Regions from separate parts of the Shewanella sp. Arc9-LZ genome, predicted to be linked through region 2. Evidence: predicted binding sites of a transcription regulator. Region 2 holds the regulator's gene; the other holds the start of a gene.
What was found. Region 2 encodes sigma-54, which starts transcription at its own class of promoters, with help from an activator protein. Its sites were predicted from a motif close to GTTGGCACGNNNNTNGNNT; they were not measured.
Positions count from the first base shown of each region.

Region 1 (4,371 bases), 570 kb from region 2:
TTGAGCGTACTGCTTAATCACAACTACACTTTCAGCAATCGGAGAATACACCATGGCGCAAAATCGTAGTCGTCGTTTACGTAAAAAATTACGAGTTGATGAGTTTCAAGAATTAGGCTTTGAAATCAACTGGACTTTTGATGAGTCGGTATCTGAAGAAGATATTGATAACTTAGTTGATCAGTTTCTTGTTGAGGTCATTGAACCTCGTCAATTAGGTTTCCACGGTGGTGGACACAAGCAATGGGAAGGTATTATTGCTACCCAAGCTATCGGTAAATGTACTGATGAAGATACCGCAGCAGTGAATGCGTTCTGGAAAGACAAGCCTGTTTCTAACCTCGAAGTGAGTGATTTGTACGATATCTGGTGGGGTTAAGCTAAATTGCCTGAGCAATTATTACTTCAACAAGCCGTCGATAAAGTAAGATTGCTATTGGGTAAAGGCAAGGTTGCAGGATATATTCCTGCGCTTGCCTGCGTTGACCCTAACAAAATAGGGATTGCCGTTACTACCCTTGATGGCCAAACAATTGGTGCCGGTGATTACCTTGAGCCTTTTTCAATTCAAAGTATTTCTAAAGTCTTTAGCCTTACTCAGGCACTTAATTTATATACTGAAGATGAAATTTGGAGTCGTGTGGGTAAAGAACCCTCAGGGCATTCATTTAACTCGCTGGTACAGGTCGAATTAGAACGCGGTAAACCTCGCAACCCTTTTATTAATGCCGGTGCGCTAGTTATTGCTGACTTGTTGCAAGCCCGTTTAGGGGCGCCTAAGCATCGTATGCTTGAGGTTGTGCGTCAATTGAGCCAGAACCCGACGTTAGCCTACGATAAAGTTGTGGCGGATTCTGAGTTCCAGTTCAGTGCACGTAATGCATCTATTGCCTATTTAATGAAGTCATTTGGTAATTTTGAAGGCGACGTCAATACCGTACTTAAAAGTTATTTTCATTATTGTGCATTAAGAATGAATTGCGCTGACTTGTCCCGTGCGATGTTCTATTTGGCCAATCGCGGTAAGACACTCGATGGTGACAGCTTAGTTTCGCCGGTGCAAACTCGGCAACTCAATGCATTACTGGCGACATCTGGATTATACGATGGCGCAGGAGAGTTTGCTTATCGAGTAGGTATGCCCGGTAAAAGTGGCGTGGGTGGCGGCATTATTGCGGTTATTCCTGGTGATATGTCTATTTGTGTGTGGTCACCTGAGCTAGACAATAATGGTAACTCGCTTGCGGGCACAGCCATGTTAGAACATTTAAGCCAACAGTTAGGCCGTTCAATTTTTTAGTTTATACAAGGGCTAATCTTTCGCGGTTAACGTTGTTCGACCTTAACGTACTCACTCTTTGTATATCAAATTTGAATCTATAATATTGACTCAAAACGTTTAAAAGTCATTTTACTGCCCACTTGGGCAGTTTTAGTGGCTTCTTTTCGCCTAGGTTATTGCTTACTTATCTAGAACAACCACACGTCGTATACGCTTACTTGTCTAGCAAAATACAAACTGCAGTAAAATTCATCCTGAAGCTCAGCTGGCCCTAGATAGATTAATTATTATTGAGATTGGTAAAATAGACTATTTATTGGTTTATTTTACCAATACACTTCCGCTATTGTTTATTCATTAGCTTATATATTGCCTTATTTTATCATTAACCTATTAAAAGTCATGTAGTTATAGTTGTTGGCATAACTTGTGCTTTATAAAGCTCATATACGAGCTAATTATTGATATATGTATAGCAAAAGGATTTTTATCATGACCAAACAGAAGTTGATTTGTAGTGTAGCGTTAACCAGCATGTTATTCACAGTAGGGGCGCTAACTCCCGCCATAGCAAAAATGTCCATTAATGATGAAAAGTGCAATGTGACATTAAACTATGACGTTACTGTTGAACCAAAAAAATTGCAGATTAGTGATAATGGATCCGAGAAATATCGCGTTGAACTAGATCAACTATATGTAGACGGTAAAAAAGTCACCTTAACCGCTAAACAACAAACGTTACTCACTCAATATTCTGATGAGCTATCTCGTCAAGTACCTGAGGTAATTGATTTGGTTGGTGATGTTGTCGTAATGGCATCTCAAGCAGTCAATATGGCATTAACCCCAATATTTGGCGACGCCACTGGTAGCCAAATTGATAAGCTAATGACAGGGATTCAAACACGCATTGACACCATGGCGTATCAGCAAGGCGATAAGTTTTATTTAGGTTCGACAGAGTCTTCAATTGAACATGCATTTAATGAAGAGTTTGAACAAGAGATAGAACAAATGGTCACCAACTCAATGGGATCATTAATGATGACATTAGGTAGCCAGATCATGTCTTCTGAAGGCGGTTCATTTGAAGAAAAAATGAATACCTTTTCACAAAAAATGGACAATGTCGGTAAAGACATCGAGCAACAACTTGAGTCGCAATCACAAGGCCTTGAACAACGAGCTGATAAAATTTGTGATAATTTTGAAGGATTATTAGTGTTAGAAAGCCAAGTGCGTAAATCCATACCAGAACTTGCACCTTATACATTGGCCAAGCTAGGCGAGCTAAAAGAGTAAATTTATTTTGTTCAACCTGTCTTCCCGGACACCTGACCTTCCCCTGTGCTCTTTTTGAAGACACAGGGGCTTTTTTTTGGGGCCAATTCTAGCTGTTTTACCGCTATAGCTCGTGTTGCTTTGTTCTGATAAAAAAATTGTCAATTATAAATATAGAGCCATAGAGGCTTTTTTTGTTATACTCTTGAGAATTATTACAAAATTACACTCTACTTTAGATGTGGTTATATTTCAGAATCTTCATTTGTTAGTGTTGATTAAAGATATTAGTTTGTTTTGATGCTCATTTGGCAGCAACAATCATAATATCTGAGTGTCGATATTGATGCTAAGCAAGGTTTAGTTACCAGCAATGGCTAACAGATATCTGAAATTTTTATTAATGTCGTAACCAGCTTAAGGCGACTTTCATGTTAGAACTGTTAGAACCTATCGCAATTTTTACTCATGTTGCACGTGCAGGAAGTTTTAGTGCTGCAGCCAGACGTCTTGGCATTTCTAAATCTAAAGTAAGTACTCAAGTTGCAGATCTTGAACATAAACTTGGTGTGCAACTTATTCAGCGTACAACCCGCAGTTTAAGCCTTACTGAAGCCGGCAATTTATTGTATCTACAAGGCGAAGAACTTCTTCGTGATGCAGAGCAGGCCGTTTCAAGTGTTCACAACTTAAATGATGCAACTCGTGGTGTATTAAAAGTTGGGATATCACAATCATTTGGCACCATGCACATTATTCCAGCTTTACCAGCATTTATGGCAAGGCATCCAGAGCTTGAACTACAAGTGAGCTTACTTGATCATAAAGTCGATGTTGTCAGTGAAGGCTTAGACCTATTGTTAACCATGTCTGAGCAATTGCCGCTGGGTATGGTGGCAAGACCGTTAATGAAATGTCAGTTCTTGTTAGTCGCATCACCGGGTTATATTGCCCAACATGGTAACATTAGCCGCCCAGAGCAATTGGTTGAACACAATTGTTTGGTGTATCAAGGTGAGTGGCATGAGCACAGCATGTGGCAATTTAAAAAGGGTGAAGATTATTGCGAAATAGGTGTGTCAGGCAATTTTCGTGTCGATAATGCGCCAGCATTGAAATCGGCCGCAGTAAGTGGTTTAGGCATTGTCTATTTAGCCAGTTACTTAATGGAAGATGAAATCGCTCAAGGGACATTGATTCCTTTGTTACCTGATTGGCAGTTGACTCACAATCTTCCATTACAAGCTGTGTATCCTCGTCGTAAACATCTAGCTCCAAAAGTTAGTGCGTTCATTGATTTTATTAAAACGCACATCAGCAGCCCACCTTATTGGGATGCTAAGTTCGATCATTTGTATAAACTTCGTAAGTAAAAGTGGAAACATTATTTCAAATTTAGAACAAAGCCGCAGCTTGCCTTGCGGCTTTGTATTAAGCGGCTGATTTTAAAGTGCTTAAGGTGTTGATTGATTAGTTTATTAGTAAGTTGCTAATCAAGGGTTTAGCAATTTACATTTGTTAACTAGTTGAACTCTGTTCTGATATCAATACAATAGTACTCAGTTGATTCGAAATGATTTGAACCCTACGTTTTTCTGAGAAATGACCCCTTTTCAGTGAGATGTACAAATCGGCAAGGTAGCAAATTTTGAGTCAGTGTTGGCAATGGTTTTCGAACTAAAATAATGCCAACCTTAAAACCATCATCCTAATTTATTTGGTTTACCCCAGACTTTGTTCTGGGGTTATTTTTTTGTGGAAATTGATAAAGCAAAACGGCAACCTCAGGTTGCCGTTTTATGTTT
Region 1 covers NZ_CP048031.1:3,596,100-3,600,470, reverse strand. The annotation lists gene trmB (tRNA (guanosine(46)-N7)-methyltransferase TrmB) at 1-17, shown strand, start outside; gene GUY17_RS15370 (YggL family protein) at 53-379, shown strand; gene glsB (glutaminase B) at 386-1,300, shown strand; gene GUY17_RS15360 (YggN family protein) at 1,775-2,587, shown strand; gene GUY17_RS15355 (LysR family transcriptional regulator) at 2,998-3,939, shown strand.
Region 1: GUY17_RS15360 (YggN family protein) is a predicted target of sigma-54. The motif match lies at 1,699-1,717, and genes of this name have one in related genera.

Region 2 (4,371 bases):
AAAATTGGTACCGCAAGTGCTAACGAAATTAGCTATGACCTTGCCACCACTACACTCACATTGACTGGCAACGCCAAATTGGATCAATCAGGTAGCCAGGTTACCGGTAATAAAATCAAGTACAACATCAGTGCTCAAGAGCTGATTGCCGAAAGTACTGGTACAGGGCAAGATCGGGTAATCACCATCATTCAACCAGAGAATTTCCAAGACGAGTCGGCGCCAAAGCAAAAACTCCCTGAAATTCCTGTTAACAAGCAGATCAAACCATGACCCAAATTACCTTAACCGCTGAAAATCTAGCTAAAAGCTATAAAGCTCGTCAAGTTGTTAAAGATGTGAGTTTAACGGTTAAAACCGGCCAAATTGTCGGTCTTTTAGGCCCCAATGGTGCAGGCAAAACCACCACCTTTTATATGGTTGTCGGCTTAGTAAAAAGCGATAAAGGCCGAATATTGATTGACGATGACGACCTTACTGCCGATCCAATGCATTTGCGCGCCCGCAAAGGTATAGGTTACTTACCACAAGAAGCCAGTATTTTCCGCAAGCTCACCGTTTACGACAACATAATGGCCGTACTGCAAACTCGCAAAGAGCTCAGCACAGACCAACGTATTGAACAGCTTGAGCACCTACTCGAAGAGTTCCACATTACTCACATACGCGACAGCCAAGGCATGTCGTTATCGGGTGGTGAACGTCGTCGTGTTGAAATTGCGCGCGCTTTAGCTGCTAATCCAAAATTTATTTTGCTTGATGAGCCCTTTGCTGGTGTTGATCCTATTTCGGTCATCGACATTAAAAAAATCATCCAACAACTTAAAAACCGCGGTTTAGGGGTATTAATTACCGACCATAACGTACGTGAAACGCTAGACGTTTGTGAGCGAGCCTATATCGTTAGCCAGGGTAATTTAATTGCCGAAGGCACACCAGATGAGATATTAAGTAATCAACAAGTTCGAGCTGTGTACTTAGGTGAACAATTCAAGCTATAGTTACTTTACTGGCCTTTTAGTCTAGCTAACTCATTTCATTGAACGATACCTAAACAACGTTAAATGTCATTGATGTTTATGGCAATCTATTACAGTTCGAGATTGTCATTTTTATGGAAAATCATCTAGGGATAAGCGGTAAATGAAAGCGTCACTCCAACTTAAAATGGGTCAACACTTAACCATGACCCCACAATTGCAGCAAGCCATTCGCTTACTGCAATTATCGTCATTGGAGCTACAGCAGGAAATCCAACAAGCATTAGATTCAAATCCATTGCTTGAAATAGAAGATGAGTTTTCTGAAGCAAAAGACTCCTTAAAAGAAAACCGCGACCAAGCGGATACAGACTTTAGTGACAACAGTATTGTTAATGTCGAAAAAGACACTTCCACCGTCGACATAGCAGAATCCATGACCAAAGAAACCATGGATGATTTAGCCATGGATACCACATGGGATGAAGTATACACAGCCTCACCTATGTCAGGTTCAGGCAGTGCAAGCATGCGCGATGACGACATGCCCTTTCAAGGTGAAACTACTGAAGGTTTGTACGAACACTTAGAATGGCAAAAAAATCTCACTCCATTTTCAGACACAGATCTCGCCATTGCCACCGCCATTATTGATGCCATTGATGAACGCGGTTATCTAACCCAAAGTACCGAAGATATTCTCGAAGCCATGGGTGATGAAAATGTGGAACTCGATGAGGTTGAAGCGGTATTAAAACGCGTTCAACACTTTGACCCTGTGGGTGTTGCTGCACGTGATTTAAGTGAATGCCTATTTATTCAATTAGCGCAATACTCTAACGACACACCCCATATCGATAATGCCCGTTTGTTAATTAAAGGCTATTTAGAGTTAATTGCTGGCCGTGATTTCAGATTATTGATGCGAAAAACAAAACTAAAAGAAAATGAGTTACGTGACGCAATCACTCTAATCCAGACACTCAATCCTCGTCCGGGCTTATTAATTACCCCCATGGATGATGAATACGTGATTCCCGATGTCACAGTATTAAAGAAAAATGGCCGTTGGGTAGTAGAGTTAAACCCAGACAACATGCCTAAAATTGGTGTTAATCAGCAATATGCAGCCATGGCTAGAGGCAGTAAAAACCCGTCGGATAGTCAATTTATTCGAGGCCATCTGCAAGAGGCTAAATGGTTTATTAAAAGTATTGAAAGCCGTAATGATACTTTACTTAAAGTGGCAAATTGCATTGTGCAATTTCAGCAAGGCTTTTTTGAATATGGCGAAGAAGCCATGAAGCCTATGGTGCTCAATGATATCGCTGAAGCTGTAGAAATGCATGAATCGACCATTTCACGAGTCACCACACAAAAATATATGCACACCCCTCGAGGTTTATTTGAACTAAAATACTTCTTCTCTAGCCATGTCAGTACTGACGATGGCGGGGAATGCTCATCAACGGCCATTCGTGCTTTTATCAAAAAGCTGGTTGCCGCAGAAAACCAGAAAAAACCACTGAGTGACAGTAAAATGGCTCAGCTTCTGGCAGAACAGGGCATAAACGTTGCTCGTCGTACGATAGCAAAATACCGTGAAGCAATGATGATCCCGCCCTCAAACCAACGTAAGAGTTTATAACCTACTAGGCAATGGAGGATTTTTTATGCAAATAAGTCTGACTGGACGTCATGTCGAAATAACAGAATCTTTACGTGAATACATCCACAGTAAATTTTCAAAGCTTGAACGACACTTCGATCAGATCCATAATGTACACGTTGTGCTCAATGTAGAAAAATTACAACAAAAAGCAGAAGCCAAAATCAACATTAATGGCGCAGAAATTTTTGCAATGTCAGAAAGTACTGATATGTATGCTGCAATAGACGCCCTGATCGATAAACTCGACCGTCAGGTAATTAAACACAAAGAGAAGAATACAAAACACTAACGATGGAACTTTGTACCATTCTGCAGCCGGAATGCACTACCTGTGCCACACCGGGCAGTAAGAAAAAAGTACTGGAACTCATCAGCAATTTAGTCGCTGCCCAGTACCCAACCCTGTCTTCGCAAGAGGTTTTTGAAAGCCTGTTAGCGAGAGAGAAAATGGGTAGCACAGGTATAGGAAATGGCATTGCGATACCTCATGGTAGATTAACGACCATCGATCACCCTATCGCGATATTTATTAAATGTGAAGAAGCCATTGCCTTTGATGCAATCGATAAGCAACCCGTGGATCTTTTATTTGCTTTGTTAGTACCTGCAGACCAGTGCCAACAACATTTAGGCACGTTATCGAGCATGGCCCAAAAGTTAAGCGATAAGCAAATATTGAAACAGCTTCGTAAAACTCACGACGCAACAGAACTTTATCAGGTTATTACTGCATGAAACTAGTTATAGTATCGGGACGTTCAGGCTCAGGGAAATCCGTTGCCCTGAGAGTATTAGAAGACCTAGGATATTATTGTGTTGATAATTTGCCTTTACCACTCATTGGCACATTATTAGCCCAGCTTAAAGGCAGTAATGATTTGGTTGCGATTAGCGTTGATGTTCGTAACATTGCAGAACAAGGTAAAGTGCTTCAAGACCAATTGGCACTACTTGAGAATGACACTGAAATTATCAGTTTCTTTTTAAATTCCAATGACAAAGTATTGCTTAAACGTTACAGCGAAACACGTCGATTACACCCGTTATCTAAAAATCATATTTCACTGCAAGAAGCGATAAAACTAGAAGGCCGTTTACTTGAGCCTATCGCAAAAATTGTTGATCACTATATCGACACTTCTGCGCTAAATATCTACGAATTAAGCGACCAAGTTAGGCAAATATTATTAGGCAGTGTTGATAAAGAGTTAGTGATTAACTTTGAATCTTTTGGCTTTAAACACGGCATGCCGACAGAAGCAGATTTTATGTTTGATGTACGCTTTTTACCCAACCCACATTGGGAAATAGAACTGCGTCCATTTACGGGTTTAGACGAGCCCGTACAAGAATTTTTAGGTCGTCAGCCATTAGTTAATAAATTTATTTGGCAAATTGAAAACCTATTTGAAACTTGGATGCCGCATTTAGAACGTAACAATCGCAGTTACCTTACCATCGCGATTGGTTGTACTGGTGGTCAGCACCGTTCGGTATATATTGCAGATCAATTAGCAAAACGATTTCGACAAGGCAGTAAACACACGGTTAATGCTCGCCACAGAGAATTAAATATCAGTGATACTAATAACTAAGTGAGCATAGGATCGCGTCAATGATCAAACTTGAACGCCAAGTGACCATTTCAAATAAATTGGGCTTACACGCCCGTGCCGCCACAAAACTCGCGATGTTAGCGGCGGATTTTGATGCTAACAT
Region 2 covers NZ_CP048031.1:4,169,314-4,173,684, forward strand. The annotation lists gene lptA (lipopolysaccharide transport periplasmic protein LptA) at 1-273, shown strand, start outside; gene lptB (LPS export ABC transporter ATP-binding protein) at 270-1,001, shown strand; gene GUY17_RS17940 (RNA polymerase factor sigma-54) at 1,144-2,628, shown strand; gene hpf (ribosome hibernation promoting factor) at 2,654-2,941, shown strand; gene ptsN (PTS IIA-like nitrogen regulatory protein PtsN) at 2,944-3,387, shown strand; gene rapZ (RNase adapter RapZ) at 3,384-4,247, shown strand; gene GUY17_RS17960 (HPr family phosphocarrier protein) at 4,268-4,371, shown strand, end outside.